DNA from 3 places in the Acaryochloris thomasi RCC1774 genome. Region 3 is predicted to be linked to each of the others. Evidence: riboswitches for the same ligand, from Rfam matches in the RefSeq annotation. Region 3 holds a riboswitch; each other region holds the start of a gene.
The links. A riboswitch is a leader RNA that binds a small molecule or an ion and turns the genes downstream of it on or off. The one in region 3 is predicted to bind cyclic di-GMP.
Positions count from the first base shown of each region.

Region 1: another riboswitch for cyclic di-GMP. It lies ahead of C1752_RS10620 (DMT family transporter); the one in region 3 lies ahead of C1752_RS21935 (YHYH protein).
Region 2: another riboswitch for cyclic di-GMP. It lies ahead of C1752_RS14305 (hypothetical protein); the one in region 3 lies ahead of C1752_RS21935 (YHYH protein).

Region 1 is NZ_PQWO01000005.1:233,696-239,475, reverse strand. Features, by position in the region: gene tpiA (triose-phosphate isomerase) at 1-19, opposite strand, end outside; gene ylqF (ribosome biogenesis GTPase YlqF) at 113-973, opposite strand; gene C1752_RS10625 (hypothetical protein) at 980-1,333, opposite strand; gene C1752_RS10620 (DMT family transporter) at 1,464-1,832, opposite strand; cyclic di-GMP riboswitch class I at 1,970-2,060, opposite strand; cyclic di-GMP riboswitch class I at 2,274-2,364, opposite strand; gene C1752_RS10615 (NADPH-dependent FMN reductase) at 2,535-3,083, opposite strand; gene C1752_RS10610 (DUF3084 family protein) at 3,136-4,638, opposite strand; gene C1752_RS10605 (DUF3110 domain-containing protein) at 4,664-5,041, opposite strand; gene C1752_RS10600 (translocation/assembly module TamB domain-containing protein) at 5,334-5,780, shown strand, end outside.
Region 2 is NZ_PQWO01000008.1:156,279-162,058, reverse strand. Features, by position in the region: gene C1752_RS14315 (FAD-dependent oxidoreductase) at 1-1,300, opposite strand, end outside; gene C1752_RS14310 (hypothetical protein) at 1,565-2,026, opposite strand; gene C1752_RS14305 (hypothetical protein) at 2,397-2,873, opposite strand; cyclic di-GMP riboswitch class I at 3,214-3,303, opposite strand; gene trpS (tryptophan--tRNA ligase) at 3,551-4,558, shown strand; gene C1752_RS14295 (helix-hairpin-helix domain-containing protein) at 4,600-5,780, opposite strand, start outside.
Region 3 is NZ_PQWO01000019.1:6,749-12,528, forward strand. Features, by position in the region: gene C1752_RS21915 (aminotransferase class V-fold PLP-dependent enzyme) at 1-505, shown strand, start outside; gene C1752_RS28110 (hypothetical protein) at 853-1,104, shown strand; gene C1752_RS21920 (Rid family detoxifying hydrolase) at 1,146-1,532, opposite strand; gene hemB (porphobilinogen synthase) at 1,866-2,852, opposite strand; cyclic di-GMP riboswitch class I at 3,087-3,171, shown strand; gene C1752_RS21935 (YHYH protein) at 3,457-4,551, shown strand; gene C1752_RS21940 (AAA-like domain-containing protein) at 4,742-5,780, shown strand, end outside.

The DNA of each region.
Region 1 (5,780 bases), on a different contig from region 3:
CGATCGCAATTTTTCGCACAGTGAATTTAAGTCAGCTCGACTAAAGGTCAACAGTTTTTCAGTTTAAGGGGTCAGGTGACGCTTGGCGATGATTCTTAGTAAAAAGACAGGGCTATGGTGGTGCTTCTAAGGGCAGCGTGCCTAGCCTTCCTTTACGAAAGTCTGTCAGAATCTGATGCGCGGTTCGTTCAATATCGCCTTGATGCTGTTTGTTCGCTAGAGCTTCTAAATATTCTTCACCGGTCGCTTGAGGCTCTAGCTGATAGCGGGACTGGAGCGGGTTTTGCAAACAAAATCCTGGGATACTCTGCAGTTGAAGCCGCTGGAGGTGTTCAATGAACGTGGCGGCAACCAATTGATTATCGTAGGCAGCAGTGCCGATATCGTCGCAGATCGCCAGCTTATAGGCCGCATCTTGATCTTCTAAGAGCGGCGGCAGAACGCCGGGTGTATCTAAGATTTCTAGCTGGTCAGACAGGCGAATCCACCGTAGCTGCCGCGTGACGCCGGGGCGAGGCGCACTGGGAACCACGCGCCGCTTCAGCAAACGATTGATCAGGGCAGATTTGCCCACGTTAGGGAATCCCACAACAACCGCTCTCACGGCTCGAGGGCGCATTCCTCGCTTTTGGCGGCGCTGATTGACCTGAGTCCCTGAAGCTTGAGCGACTTTGGCAACCGCCGCGATGCCTTTACCATGTTGCGCATCGGTAAAATAAGGCGTCAGCTCCTGGGCTTTGAGATACTCTCGCCATCGATCCACCGCACTCACAGGAATCAGATCAACGCGATTCATCACGAGAATATGGGCTTTCTCGCCAATCCACTGGGCAATTTGGGGATGACGGCTGGCGAGGGGAATGCGACAGTCTCGCACTTCTAAGACAACATCAACCCGCTTGAGCTGCTCCACGAGTGCCTTTTCAGCTTTAGCAATGTGGCCGGGATACCATTGAATCGGTGGAGTGCTCATTCAGACTCAACAATCAGAGGATTCAAAGGACTGGCTAGCGGTACTACCGATATCTTCAGGCCCATATTCTCCCTGACTGGAAAAGGTGAGTTCGTCGTTCTGCTGCTCACCACAACCCTTGGCTGTTTTTTCTGCGTCATATTCGTACTCAGCGGCTTTTGTAGGAGGCGCACTTTGCGGCCTATTTGCGCCTGCAGAATTAGGGACCGTCAAGAGGCCGCCAGGAGAAGACAGGACGTCTCTAATACCCTGCTCAACTAAAGTTTGTTCAACGGGGTCCAAAGACTGAGCTTGCGTAGGACAGGCAATACCCGCAAACACACAAAAAATAGCGAAGGGAAATAGTTTAGAGGTGATCACTGACCTGGCACTCCATAAAGACAACAACTGTGAATACAGGCTTTCGTTGCAATACGTGGACATTGACGCGAGACATTTGATTCTATGATCACATATCTACTTTGAGACTGCATACATTTACAACACGAGACTACCGCTGCCACGCAATCAGAATGACGCCACAAACGATGCAGCCTAGCCCTACTAAGCGGCTCAGGGAAATGGCTTCTTGAAAAGCAAAGTAGCCCAACAAAACTGAGACGAGATAAATCAGCGAGGCAGCAGGACCAGCAACGCTAAGACTGACGCGGGTCAAGAGCATGATATAGCTAATGGCACCGAACGCATAGCAGGCCAGTCCCACCAACAAAGCGGGCGTCGTCGCAATGCTGAGCACGTGACTCAGCAGGTTGGTACCTGTGACTTTGCCGAGCTGCAGGGCACCTGACTTTAGGAAAAACTGCCCTGCGCCACTGAACGCAATTGAAATGAGTAGCAGCAAAAATTCTGCGGGTGTCACAAACCTGCGCTGCCTCCTATCGATCGCTGTTTTTATCCCTCACAACTCTAACGCTGGTTGGTGATCAAGACGACCGCGAAAACAAGCAAGGCCCCTACCCAGAAGGTAAAGGCCCTTGCTCAATGAAGTAAAGTCTCTTCGGAACCAGCAGCATCCATACCCCTAAGATGGTTTTTAGGCCCGCTGGTTTGCGCCTTGCCCTTTCGGAACAAGTTGCCATTTCGGAGACTTGGCTGGGCTAATGTGGGGGGTATAACAGCCCGATGAATCCATATTAGAATCTTTATTTTCAGCTTTTAAGCGTGAAAATACGGATTTTCAGCTATTTTCCAGACTCTCGGCTTCCGGGATTATACGGTCGTGCGCTGCGGCACCTCTGTTCTAAAACACAAAGGCCCCTACCCAGAAGGTAAAGGCCCTTGCTTAATGAAGTAAAGTCTCTTCGGAACCAGCAGCATCCATACCCCTAAGATGGTTTTTAGGCCCGCTGGTTTGCGCCTTGCCCTTTCGGAACAAGTTGCCATTTCGGAGACTTGGCTGGGCTAATGCGGGGGGTATGACAGCCCAATGAATCTATAGTAAACCCTAGTTTCAAAGACATTAACCGCGAAAATACGGATATTCTCTTAAATATCGGCGAAAGACACACCGTAAAAACACGGATGTTTTCTTTACACAGAAAAAGTACTGCGCGCTTTGACTCTAATTTTGACTGGGGCGAAGCTTTTGGGTTGTGATAACAAGGCTATCCACAAATTTATCAAGCCGCTCCGCTAATTTGGGGTCCTGGAGATTGCCGCTGGCATCGAAGGCTTGCCAAGCTTGGCCGATGGCGACCTGCTCTGGAATCATCATGGCATGAACCCAACGCGTGATCAGTCGCAGTTGATTGAGCGCATTGCTGTTGGCCTGCCCGCCCAGAACGCTGATGGCTCCGGTAACTTTGCCTGACAAGTGCTCAAAGCTCAGTAGGTCTAAGGCATTCTTCAAAACGCCGCTGACGCCGCCGTGATATTCCGGCGTCACTAAAATCAAGCCATCAGCTTGGCGCACGGCCTGCCTCAGCTTGACAACATCTGGATAGCCTGCGTAGTCATCTTCACCTTTGCAGAAAGGGAGGTTCAGCGTTCGCAGGTCTAGTATCTCCACTTCAGCCCCTAAGGCCTCTGCTCTCTTGAGCGCTAGCTTCAAAGCATCAAATGAGTAAGATTGCGATCGCAAACTTCCACTCATCCCAACCAGTTTTATCATTAAACGTATTCGTAACGACTACACATAAGCTAACAAATTAGCGAAGAGAGCGTTAGGGCGTGGCGGGATCACCACTGCGTAGAATCACTTCTTGCCCTTTGAGAGCAACGAGCTGCAGCACCAATGGACCGGCGGTGAAAACAGGGTTAGGTGCGATCGCCTGAATGGAAACAGGGGTGTTATCATTACGGTCTTTGAGGGCCAAGACAAATCTAAATAGCTCGATTTGCTGGAATGAGCCAACGGTCCCGGTCAGGGGATCGGGCAGCACCCCTGACTGAATGGCCTGCTGATTAGCATCTGAGAACAGAATATTGAGGCGGTTAAGAATCTGTTCATCAGATAAAGCTTCAGGGGTCAAGGACGTCACGGCCAGAGTCTCTTCCGATTCAAGCACCAAGCGATTCACGGCCAATTGAGGTGCCACCAGGACAGTCTCCTCTCCTTCTAGATAGTTGGCTGCTGCTAAAATCCGAATCAGGTAGGGCTTGCCATCGCTAACCTGGCTGACGACTCGCTCAACGGACTGACTCGTAATTTGCACGACCTGCTGATCTGGGGCTAGGTCTGGGGGATTGATGAGCACAATGGCGGCGGTTCGAGCCTGTCTGAGGAGAGTGTTAAGCACTTCGAGAGCCTCCTCACGGGTATCGATGTCCTCAACCACCCCAGAAGACAGCACTTGGCCGGTACGGATAGTAATATTGCCGCGCCGCAACCCAATCAAAAGCGCTTCTACATTTCTTTCAAGGCGCTGGCGGTTGCGCTCTAAAGTCGCCACGTCTTTCTGCAGCTGCGATCGCTGCTGCAGAAGATCGCCTCGCTGGGCATTGGCCTGCTGAAGCTGAGCTTGAGCCTCTACGACGGCGGCTTCAAACTGCTGTTGCTGTACTTCCGCCTGCTGAAGCTGCGTTCGAGCTGTGGCAATAGCATCTGCCAATCGACGGCGCTGTGCTTCTACTCCCTGCAGTCGTTTCTGAGTTTGATTACGCTGCTGAAGAAGGCGCTGCCGTTCAGCCTGAATCTGGCGTTCTTCAGAGACGAGGCGAGAGATTTTCGATCGCAACACCCTCGCCTGCGTGGTCGATTTTCTCAGAGTGTTCTGGGCCTCTCGAAATCGTGCTTGAAACTGCTGCAGCTTCGCTTCGCTTTTTCGCTGACGGCTTACCGAAGTCCGCAGGGTACGATTGACCGCCCGCAGTCGCCGCACTGATTCGGTTAATTCAGCCCTTGCGATCGCAAGCTCATCTTCACTTTGATTTTTCTGTTGCAGCACCTCATCCCGCTCAGCCCTGAACGTACGGAGCTGACGTTGGATAGTCCCGATCCGAAAGATAGCATCCCGGAGTTGACCATTCGTAGCCAGCAAGATCCCCATCGTGGTTGCCGACGTTACGCTCCCCGTCAAAATCGTAATCAACACCGCCGTCTTCTTCGGACGCAGGTTAAATAAACTTAGTCTCGCCTTACCAACACGGGACCCAATTCGGTCGCCCAGTGTCGCAATCACTCCCCCCAAGATGATGATTGACAGAATTAGTAGATAGCCAACCATGAAACTCCAATTGCGAAACGGTTGGTCACTCTAGCAATCTCTCTAGCTGCCGCCGGATATCATCCAGGTTATCCTGCGGCGGGCCAGCCGGCTCCGGTTTTTGATTCTCCTGCCACAGCGTTGCATCCATATTTTGCTCAGGCGGGATTTCTAACTGGCCCTCAGGAACAAACTTGTACCCCAATCCCGACTGCGAACAAATCGCCTTGATTTCCTCTTCATCAATCGGTTCCACCGTCGGCTCCAAGAAATCTTGGGCCTCTAGCAACACCGCAAATCGGGTCGCATCATCCTCAGCCTCAAACGCCAGCACCATATCTTCTCCATCCGGCGGGTTGACCTTGAGCGTATGAATGCCCTCATTATCAGTCCCCACATTGAAAAGCAGAACAAACACTTCCATGATTTCGTCTGGCTAAAGGTCAGTGTGCACGATCTTGACCGATTTAGGCTTTAAAGAGCCGATTAATCTAAGCACCATTTTTCTGTGCCATGATAGCAAGCGCTGGTTCCTCCTGTAGAGTTTTAGCAAACAATCAAGCCGGGTCACACCCAACTCACACCCAGAACATCTACTATATATAACCGCTACACTCGCCCACCCCGCGAGCGCCATAATGTCAGACCCTTCCTCCGAAGTAGAGACTCCCCCTACTTCCTCGCCTCCAACCCGTCCTAGACGTAAGTTTAGACCCGTGCTTAGCCTCCTGCTGTTAGGCATAGGCGGTGGTCTTTGGTGGGGCGATCGCTTCGTCAAACAGGAATTGGCTCCCACCATCGCCAAGGACCTCAGCAAATCTCTTAACCGCCCCGTCAACGTAGGGGACGTCACCGGCTACTCCCTTACCGGCATCGCCATCGGCCCCTCCAGCATTCCCCCCCATGAACAAACGCTCAATGGCCGTACCACCCTCGACAGAGATTCAGTTGAGATCGACGCGGTTAAAGCCAACTTCAACCTCTGGAAGACTCTGTGGACCCGCACCATTGACCTAGACATCACCGTCATTAATCCCCGCCTGTACCTCGATCAGAATCAAGAGGGACAGTGGTTAACCACCCAACTCACGCCTCCCCAAGACAGTAAAAGCTGGCTGAAAACAGAGATTAAAACCGTCCGGCTACGCCAGGGGCAGATCAAG
Region 2 (5,780 bases), on a different contig from region 3:
ATTGAACGACATCCTGCAGGAATGGTTTAAGAACAGGCTCCCCTAGATCTTCCATCGCTTCAAATACAACAGAAAGTAGGTGATTAATGGCGTTAGGGTCTCCGATGTTGTTAATCGGGGCACGCATTGATTTCTGAAAGAGCCATGTCGATGAGAGATTGGGCTGGTAGGGCTGTAGTTGGGCCAGATCTTTTTGGGTGAGGCAGTCACAGGTCAGTGCTTCATGAATGCCCGCATCTAAGCGACTGAGGTGGCGCATCATGGCCCCAAAGCCTCCAAAGCTTAGGGGAGACTGGTTGCCGCTGCTGTCTCCAAGAGCTAGGAGACGGTCCCAAGGCAGCGCTAGGGGGCTCTGGCGATAGCTCGGAAACATGCCGAATAAGGCTCGCTGAATCTGCAGTTGAGAGAGCTCAATCTCTTGATAGCTGGGCAACTCTTGGAAATAGTCTGCAAAGAGTTGTTTGAGGCTAGGGCGTTGAGGTTGGAGGTCGGCATAGGTAAACAGATATGTGGTGCGACCGTCACGGGCTGGGAAGGCTTCCCAAAAATACTGGCTATGGTTTTGAATTGGGCTATTGGAGACTAGTAAGTCACCTGTAAGGTTCTCGGCCATTCCCTGGGCGCAGGTGCCAACGACGAGGCAAATGCCGTCCGGTTTCTGGCCGTTGCGGGCTTGGGCTGCAATAGGGGAACCATGTCCCATAACATCTAGCAGCAGGCGTGCGGTAAGGTGTGGCTGTCCTTGCTGTCTTTTTACCTCAATGCCATCGGGATGGATGACGACACCTGAGAAAGGCACCTGCTCCAGCAAGCGGCCGCCGGTTGCTAGGAATCGCTGCTTCAAAAATTCCAAAAGAATGACAGGATTGATGCCCAGGTTGAGAACATCGCGGACCCAAATCTCTTTACCCCCATGAAACCGGAGGCGCAGGGGATTGAATTCGGTGGAAATTGTCTCTTCAAGTTGTTCAGGTGAGAGCAATCCCAGATCGACTAATGTACTAACCTCTGCGCGAGAAGCATTCCACTCTTGGTCGCGCCCGCGCAAAATACCTCGCTCTAGCAAAGCGACGCGCCAGCCCCGCTGAGCCAGGGCAGCTCCAATAATAATGCCTAGGGTGCCCCCACAAATAATGATGTCCCAGGCTATAGTGCTGAGCGGGGCCTGACTTTGGACGACCACCTGAGGAATCGTTGGAGAAGAGTCCTGCCTTAGATTTGCCCATTTCAGATCAGCTTGCTCTAGAGCTGTTAGGTATTCGCCCGGAAGCTTGCCGAGGATGTGATTCACTATGGACATCTAAATTACACTCATACATAAAGCAGTCTCGCTTACAGGATAACGAGATAAAATTTGCCTAAACAAGGCCGTGTGCGACTTTTCTGAAAGGCTTGATACTACGTTTTTCTTGATCACCCTATTTGACAAGAGACAACGAGAATACAGGGGTTTCAGCTATTAAATTGCACATCGTCTTAAACAAGAATGCCGGTCCCTCATAAATGGAACCGGCATCTTGATTGGAACTTAGAGAATCTCTAGAACTACGTACTTCGAGCAGTTCTATACATCTTCAGACTTTTTCTTGCGGCGTAGAAGAACGCCAGCAACACCCAATGTTGCAAACAGGCTAGCCGTTGCTAGCTCTGCAGGCTCAGGTACAGCGGGAGCCGGAGCGTCACCGTCACCACCACCCGTCGCCGCCACTGCTGCGATACCACCGGCGCCAGCTAGTCCACCTAAGATGGGAAGCAATGGAATTCCGGCACCGAGTGCACCACCACCCTCAGGGGCTACTCCGCCTAGGTCACAAATTGGACCCTGAGCGATGAGTAGAGGTGTGTCAGATATGACTGTGCTCGCTACAAGGTTAGGACCAAGATTTAAAGAGTTTAGCTCTGACTCTGCAGGGGAAGAACCTTCCTCGCAGAGATCGGTGTCTATGTCAGCCTGACTGGGCTGGTCTGAAGCATCACCTTGAAAAGGATCTTGGAAGTCGAGCTGGGCTGCGTAAACTGAATTCACGCTTCCATATGATAGGCAGGCAAGCAATGCCGTAATAGAACCAGTTTTTTTAATTATGCTCATGAACCCATCAATCTCCAGGGACTTTTTCCACAACAACACTGCGATATTCTAGCATTTTAGCCGATTTTACGAACTTAGCATCTGCTCATCGTAGACTGACTTGATCCAGAGTCGTCAGTTCTTCTCCTGGCAGCTTTTCAAGGATTCGAGCTACTACAGATATCCAAATGACCTGCATAAACGCAATATTCTGACTTACGGAACGGCGACATAATATTTTCTAAGCAAATATGCCGGCCCCGCGTGAACGGAACCGGCATACTATCGAACCTTGAAGAATCTCTAGAACTACATACTTAGAGCAGCTCTATACATCTTCAGACTTTTTCTTGCGGCGTAGAAGAACGCCAGCAACACCCAATGTTGCAAATAGGCTAGCCGTTGCTAGCTCTGCAGGCTCAGGCACGGCAGGAGTAGGAGGAGCCGGAGCGTCACCGTCACCGTCACCGCCACCCGTCGCCGCCACCGCTGCGATACCACCGGCACCAGCTAGTCCACCTAAGACGGGAAGCAATGGAATTCCGGCACCGAGTGCACCACCACCCTCAGGGGCTACTCCGCCTAGGTCGCAAATTGGACCCTGAGCAATGAGGAGGGGGGTGTCAGATACGACTGCGCTCGCTACAAGGTTAGGACCAAGATTTAACGAATTTAGCTCTGACTCCACAGGCGAAAAATCTTCTTCGCAAAGGTCAGCATCTATGTCAGCCTGGCTGGGCTGGGCAGAAGCGTCACCTTGAAAAGGATCTTGGAAGTCTAGCTGGGCTGCGTAAACTGAGTTCACGCTCCCGTATGAAAGGCAGGCAAGCAATGCCGCAACAGAACCAGTTTTTTTAATTATGCTCATGAACCCATCAATCTCCAGAGACTCCCCCCACAACAATACTTAAATATCACAACATCTTAAGCGATCTATCGAGAATTGTGAAATATTCGATAAATTAAGACACCGCTAGCCGACAACGTAACATACTCTTCCCTCAAAGGTCAGTAGTTTTGGGGTGGTAATTAATAATTTTTTTACAAAAGCTGTCCCAGGCCTGAAGAGACTTATAAAAGTTCCCACAAAGCAAAATGACCCCTGCTCGTAGAACAGAGGTCACTGCTGTAGTAAGTAAAGTCCCTTCGGAACTAGCAGCATCCATACCCCTAGATGGTTTTTAGGTCTGCTAGTTTGCGCCTTGCCCTTTCGGAACGAGTTGCCCTTTCGGGGACTTAGTATGGGCTATATGCGGGGGGTATGACAGCCCAATAACCCAACAATAACGGCCAAAATAGCAAGATTTAACCGAGGATATGCTGAAGTTCGCTGTAGACATAGAGGATTATTTAGGTGTAAATGCGGAGCGTTGCAGCCATTGCAAATATCTGGCTCACTTCAAAAGGCTTGTCCGTGCTGGCTTACACTAGATAGCCTGTGTGTTTAATCACTCAAAATTGACGTAGCAACTTAGGGATGGCATGAGTAAGCAACGGGTTCTTTCTGGGGTGCAGCCCACCGGTACGCCACATTTAGGCAATTATTTAGGTGCGATCGCAAACTGGGTCGACCAACAGCAGCAGTATGAAAACTTCTTTTTTATTGCTGATCTACACGCCATTACCGTTCCTCATGATCCAAAGGTATTGGCTGCTAATACAGAATCTCTGGCTGCGCTTTATTTGTCGTGTGGTTTGGACTCAAAACACACCCATATTTTTGTTCAGTCCCACGTTAAAGCCCATGCCGAATTAGCTTGGCTCCTGAACTGCCTTACGCCTCTCAACTGGCTAGAGCGCATGATTCAGTTCAAAGAAAAAGCGATCAAGCAAGGCGATAACGTCAGCATTGGACTTTTAGACTACCCGGTGCTGCAGGCTGCCGATATTCTGCTCTACCAGGCTGATTTAGTGCCGGTGGGAGAAGATCAAAAGCAGCATTTAGAGCTGACGCGAGATATTGCCGCTCGGGTCAATTTTCAGTACGGCAGCGAAGATCATCCCATTCTTAAGGTGCCAGAGCCCTTGATTCAAACCTCTGGGGCACGAGTGATGAGTCTAACTGATGGCACCCGTAAAATGTCCAAATCAGATCCGTCAGAACTGAGCCGCATCAACCTGCTCGATTCCCCCGACGAGATTAAGAAGAAGATCAAAAAATGTAAAACCGATCCGGTTCGAGGGTTGACCTTTGATGACCCGGAACGTCCAGAATGTCACAACTTGCTGACCCTCTATCAGCTTCTTTCTGGGCAAACGAAGGAGACCGTTGCCACCGAATGCGCTGAAATGGGCTGGGGACAATTCAAGCCGCTTTTGACTGAGACGACGATTGAGGCTCTCCGTCCGATTCAAGAGCGATATGCAGACCTAACCCAAGATAAATCCCATCTCAAGACTGTCTTAAAGCAGGGGCAAGAACAGGCTGAATCGGTTGCTGATGAAACGCTCCGGCAGGTGAAAGACGCCTTGGGATACCTACCGGCTTAGGGGGCTGTCATTGCTGCTATCCCGCTGCGCTTGACGCAGGTCTATGCGGTCGCGTTTAGAAGCCCAGAAGACTGGGCTTGGAACCCGGCCTGGGACAGAGCATGGACGGCAGCTCGCTCATCTTGGACGCGAAACTGGGGGCCGAGGCGCACTAACTGACTTTGGTGCTGTCCTTGAATTTTGGCAACCACAGAGACCTTGGCGCCGCCGAAACCTTCGCCGGACTGCTGGCGCAGGAGGTCGCGTAGTTGCTGCTGCCGCTGGATATTACCTGCATCTTGGGCGGGGATCTCAACCATCACAAACCGAACTTCTTCAATGGGTTCTGCATCTTCGATAATCAACTGGATGCGGTCATCCCGGCGGTCTACTTTACCCCAAATCATTAGACGTAGGTCGGTTTCAATATGCTCTCCAATACGCTCAAAGCTCTTGGGGAAAACGACTCCCTCAGCTTTGCCGGTCAGGTCTTCGGCCTGAACAATGGCCATCCGATCGCCTTTCTTCGTGATAATGGGCTTCACTTCAGTGAGCAGGACAATGGCGCTGACGGTGGTGTTTTCGGGTTGCTCTTCTAGGTTCGCCAGACTAATGGGGGCCATTAGGCGAGCGGGACGCTCCACTTCGCGCAGCGGATGGTTTGAGATATAGAAGCCAAGGATTTCTTTCTCTAGGCGCAACTTGTCCGATTCTGGGTAGTCTTCGATGGGGGGCGCTTTGGGGGCAGATTCGTAGGCTGCAGGGGCTTCCGCAACGCTGCTCATGACGTCAAACAGATTGCCTTGGCCAATGGCGCGATCCTTGGCGCGGGACTGGGCCCATTCCAGAATTAGCTCTAAATCTTTGACGAGCTGATGGCGATTTGGCTCTAGTTCATCAAAGCCGCCGCTGTGGATTAATGCTTCTAGGGCGCGGCGGTTGACGACGCGGGAGTCGATGCGATCGCAAATATCGGCTAAAGATACAAACGGGCCACCCTCTTCCCGAGATTCAATAAGCGCCTCAATGGCCCCCTGGCCAACATTGCGAACGGCAGAAAGACCGAACAAGATATTTTTTTCTAGAGGGGTGAAGTCAACACCGGAGCGATTGATATCGGGAGGCTCCACTTCAATCCCCATATTGATGCAGGTGGCAATATAGCGCTGCACCTTGTCCTGATCGCCACTGTTGGCCGTGAGCAGCGCTGCCATGTACTCAACGGGATAATTAGCTTTTAGGT
Region 3 (5,780 bases):
GTGCGGTCCCGACGGCCTCGGTGGACTCTACGTCAGTCCCAACGCTTTAGAGAAGCTAGAACCCACTTACATGGGCTGGCGCGGCGTCACCGTTAGTTCCTCCGGTTACCCCACAGGCTGGCAACCCGATGGCCGCCGCTTTGAAATTGCCACCTCAGCCTATCCTCTGTTTGTCGGCCTGACGGCAGCCCTAAAGCATCAGCAGCAATGGGGGACCGCCCAAGATCGCTATCAGCGCATCCTACAGCTGAGCCAAAAACTATGGCAGCAGATGCGTCAAATCCCTGGTATCCATTGTCTTCGCTCTGCTCCCCCTGAATCGGGCTTAGTTTCCTTCCAATGTGCAGAACACCGAAAGCTGGTTCAAGACCTCGAACACCATCAGATGATGGTCCGGTTAATTGCCGATCCCCAATGCGTACGGGCCTGTGTCCACTACTTAACACTAGACTCCGAGATCGATCAGCTGACAGCGCAAATTTCTCAAATCATGAGTACGCGATAATATGCCCACTCTCAGACCTCTCCTCGGCCTAAATCTCTCAATTGAAGTCACAAAAGTACAACATCTCCGTAGAGTCACAGAACTTTAGCAAGGGAATTTACATAAGTTCCGTGTAATTACTGAAGAGACTCTACGTGAATATTCGGTACTGTTTGATTACAGGCGTGACGTAATCCAATCATGCTTGTTTCAGCACCTTCATGACATTTTCGTCTTGACTTGCTGAGTTTAAGGGGGGATTAAGTTCATCGGCCACACCACCGTGGCCATTCATCTTTACTCATCCCAACAGGGACCGTTATATCTTTCTGCTTTGCTGATAGCTCTACGCTGATTGTCAAAGCATTTTGGCTTGTCAACATTTTCGGCCTCAGGGACTCAATATTCACCCCACTGCTCATACCCACCTCACCCTCTCAAAAACTATGATGACCGAAAAAAGCATTAGAGATACCCGTGGCAACGGCCATGAAGCCTCAGCAGAAAGCAAACAGCTCGCCATCAGCTTGAAGTTTCACTATGCTGAAACGCTACGCAACATGACCCTACAAGAAACGCTTCAGACCATCGCCGAAGTGTGGGAAACCTGCAATCGTTAGCGATTTGCGGTGGCCTATTTCAGGAATTGGACAACTCGTTGCTAATGGGCCACCGCAACACAGTCAATTTCCACCAACACATCCTTCGGGAGCCGAGCCACCTCAACACAGGCTCGGGCAGGGGCAGTTGCCTCATCAAAGTACTGTGCATAAATCTGATTGACCGTCGAGAAATCATTCATATCGGCCAGAAAAACCGTTGTCTTCACCACCTGCGGCCAACCCACACCTGCTGCTGCTAGCACTGCCGCCAGGTTCTTCATCACTTGCTCAGTTTGTTGGCTCACGCCTGTCCCCACGATCGTCCCATTGACGGGATCAAGCGCAATTTGCCCAGAGACAAAGATCATCCCAGCAGCTTGAACAGCCTGATTGTAAGGCCCCACGGGAGCCGGAGCATGATCGGTATGGATAATAGAGTGAGACATAGTGCTTCGATAGTCAGAGCACTACTCACAATAGCATTCGCTTCCTCTGCGATAATAAGCAACAGAGGCAGGCTAAAAGTATCTGCTGAGGACAGTTCTCCTTGCGCAATCGCTACTCGCTATGGGAGCATCCTACTTTCGCTCAAGTATTGCACGGCCCTCACCTTAAGTCCCTCTCCCAATTTTGGGCGAGGGACTTTGAGTACTTTTATCTTGTTCCCCTCTTCTTCCAAGGTTGGAAGAAGGGGCTGGGGAATGAGGGCCAAGTGCAACTGGGATACTTCCATCGCTGCTAGCAAAGGCATGATTCAGCCCACTCAATGAGCACAAAACCTATTGCGACTCTAGCCAGCGAGCCGCATCTTTAGCGTGGTAGGTCAAGATTAGGTCTGCGCCCGCTCGCTTAAAGCTGGTCAGCGTTTCCATGACCACTCGTTCTTCGTCAACCCAGCCGTTGAGGGCTGCAGCCTTCACCATCGAATACTCACCCGACACGTTATAGGCCGCCACCGGCACATTGCAGGCCTGCTTTACCTGCCAAATGATATCCATATAGGCCAAGGCAGGTTTCACCATCAGCATGTCGGCTCCTTCGTGGAGGTCTAGCTCGATCTCTTTGATCGCTTCTCTAGAATTAGCCGGATCCATCTGATAGGTGCGGCGGTCGCCAAACTGAGGCGCTGAATCCGCCGCATCTCGGAAAGGTCCGTAGTAGGCAGAAGAGTACTTAGCGGCATAGGAAAGAATCGGCAAATCCTCAAATCCAGAGGTATCTAGCCCCTCTCGAATCGCTTGCACAAACCCGTCCATCATGCCCGAAGGAGCGATGATATCGGCCCCAGCCTTAGCTTGAGACACTGCCGTTTTCTTCAGCAGCTCCAGCGTCGGGTCGTTGAGAACTCGCCCCGTCAAGTCGCCTGTTTCTAAATAGCCGCAGTGACCGTGCTGGGTATACTCGCACAGACAGGTATCGACAATCACCACCAGATCCGGCACCGCCTCTTTGACGGCTGCCGATGCCTTTTGCACAATGCCGTGATCATGCCACGCCCCTGTCGCTTCAGAGTCCTTATCATCTGGAATCCCAAACAGAATTATAGATGGGATGCCAAGGTCGTAGACTTCTTTAGCTTCTTCTACAATCTTGTCCACCGATAGCTGATAGACTCCCGGCATCGATGTCACTTCTTGGGAAACGCTTTCCCCTGGTACCGCAAAGAGAGGATAGATCAGGTCACTAGTGGTGACGACGGTTTCTTGAACCATGCGACGCAGCTGCGGATGACTGCGGAGCCTGCGGGGACGATGTTTGGGGAACATGATTTTTAGCAACAATACGGTAGATAGGTTGAGCTTTGCTGAAGAAATGCAGAGTAGATGCGACAGCAAAAAGACAACACCCTATACTCTACTGTTGCACTCGACCCCTTTCAATTCCGCGATTGTTTCTATATATTCACAGATCGATTTCAGAGTCCCTTGACGATCCATTTCTCCGAGGCTAGGATGGACGCCTACTCGGCACTGATCCCCCCTAAGTCGCCCTGTAGCTGGCTCTCGAAAGGGTACCTTGCATCGAAAGGGCAAGACACAAATTAGCAGGCCTAAGCTTTACAGTATGGTGGCTGCTAGTGCCGAAGGGCCTTTACAAAATTTTTCTCAGACGAAGAGTGGTTACCCTTAACTCTCAAGTGGGTCATCATTCAGCATTTAATCCAAAAGCCTTTTCGTTGGGAGCTTCCGATGCTATCCTGACCCCGAGTTGAGTGCTGTAGCGTAGCTGTCTGGATTGAAAGCCTACTTCTTGTGAACAGGTCAGTTGAGTCTTCTATATAGTTTAGAGCAGCAGAAAAGACAGAAACATCTCGAAGTTTTTCTTCTCTTGGGGGCACTCTAAAAGCACCCCCAAGAGAAGAAAATCCCTATGCACGTTAGCCAGGAGTGTCTCGTGAGCATCGGTCGGCAATCGGGTCGATTACTGCTGTCGGTTATTCTTACTTTTTCCACTAGCGGAGAAACCTACGGTGACACAACTTCTCACAATCACAAGTATTCAACGCAAAAACTGAGTCAGGCTTCTGTCAATACGAATCAGGTCAGAATCCAACTGGAAGGGGACAGCCGCTACATATACGCTAACGGCATTCCAGATCATACCCATGGTTCATTTCCCAATCCTGGCAATCCCAATAGCATCTCGCCGCAAACCTATCGATTTCGAGTACCGACAACCCCCAAATTAGCAACCCAAATAACGGCACTGCGTGGGAGCCTGTTTGGTGTCGCACTCAATGGTATTCCTTTGGATCCAGGAACAGCAGAGGTTTGGACATCTCAGGGACCCAGCCATGCTTTTAGTGCACAGAATAAAGCAGAATGGCGCTATGAAGCCCTATCAGGCCGCATTAATCTTGGGATTGATCAAAGCCATGCTCACGTTCAGCCAACGGGTGCTTATCATTACCACGGCTTGCCGCTAGGTCTTATCCAGCAGCAAGGTCGCGATCAGCCCATCATCTTCATCGGGTATGCTGCAGATGGCTTTCCTATCTACGCTTCATCTGGAAACACTGCAGCAGTCTCAAGCTACCGAGTTAAGCAAGGACAACGCCCCAGTGGCCCAGGAGGACGCTATGATGGCACCTTTGTTCAGGACCACGAATTTATAGCTGGGCTAGGCAATCTCGATCAGTGTAATGGACGTCAGGGAAAAACCCCTGAGTATCCACAGGGGATCTATCACTACTTCATCACGACGACGTTTCCTTTCATTCCCCGTTGTTTTCGCGGCACTCCTGATATCAGCTTTAGACATCAAAAATCTGCTGGACTGAGACAGTTTCCATCCCGTCCAAAGTCACGTCCTGCGGCCCACATAAAGCAACAGCCCCAACAACGCTTAGATCAGAATCATCGGCCATCAGCAGGCGGGCGGCGACCGCCCTTTCCGCCTTCTGGGCATCATCATCCGTTTTCGCCACCTCACGGTTCCCCGCATCGGCATCATCCCCCTCACTAGCCAATGACGTGGAGATAAATTGAGTTCCTTAGCGAAGTTGGGAATACTAGGGGCAACTGTCAACCGTACTCACCCTGAACGTTTCCTCTAGTTGTCTAGCTATCAGAGAGCCATCACAGACGTAATGGAACAGGCGATTACTAAAGCTTATTCAAGATGTCAGCCGCCCGAGCAATTTAAGAACTTAGGTATGGACCTTTCTGCGATGGATAGGGCGAGACAATCTTTCTCTGGAGGGCGGTTACCAAAGATTGAGTTCCCCGGAGGGGCCGTTCCACTCAGTTCATCGCTTTATATCAAGCGTTCTAATATTGAGCAGCTAGCCTATCAAGAGCTTGACCAACCCGGTAGTTTGATCCGCATCCAGGCTCCTCAAGGAATGGGGAAACGCTCGCTTCTATTGCGATTAATGGCCTATGCCAAGGTTCAGGATTACCAGACGGTCAGGGTCAACTTTCAGACGGCAGAGCAATCCGTTTACACAAGCTTAGATAAATTTCTCCGCTGGTTTTGTGCGAATGTAGCACGGCAGTTGAAGCAAGCAGCCTGTCTCGATCAGTACTGGGATCCAGAGATTGGGGCTAAGCTAAGCTGCACGCTCTATTTTGAAGAGTATTTACTGGAAGCCATTGAGAGTGAGATCGTTTTGGCTCTCAGTCATGTCGAGCAGATCTTCGAGCACCCTAAAATTGCGCAAGAATTTTTGCCCATGCTGCGGTTCTGGCATGAACAGGGTAAACAGGCTGAAGCATTTCAGAAATTACGGCTGATTGTCCTCCATGCCACAGATGTCTATGTGCCTCTGCAGGTGCATCAGTCTCCGTTTAACGTTGGGCTACCGCTGCAGCTATCGCCGTTCTCCTTAAAAGATATTCAGACTTTGGCGCATCGCCACGGACTCGATTGGGACCAAAATCTGGCTCGACCGCTCATGGAGATGGTTAGCGGCCATCCGTATCTGGTGAGGCTAGCAATGTACCACATCAGCCAACAAAATATGACCTTAGCAAAGGTGTTGGAAGAGGCTCCTACTCAGGGGGGGATTTATAATCAGCATCTGAGAGGGCTGCTAAAAACGCTGCAGCAACAGCCGGCTCTAGCGCAAGCTTTCAAAAAAGTCGTCACTTCTATCGATAGCGTGGAGCTTGAGACAATCTTGGCCCACAAGCTTAATCGTCTAGGGCTTGTACTTCTGAGAGGGAACCGATGCATCATTTCATGTGAGCTTT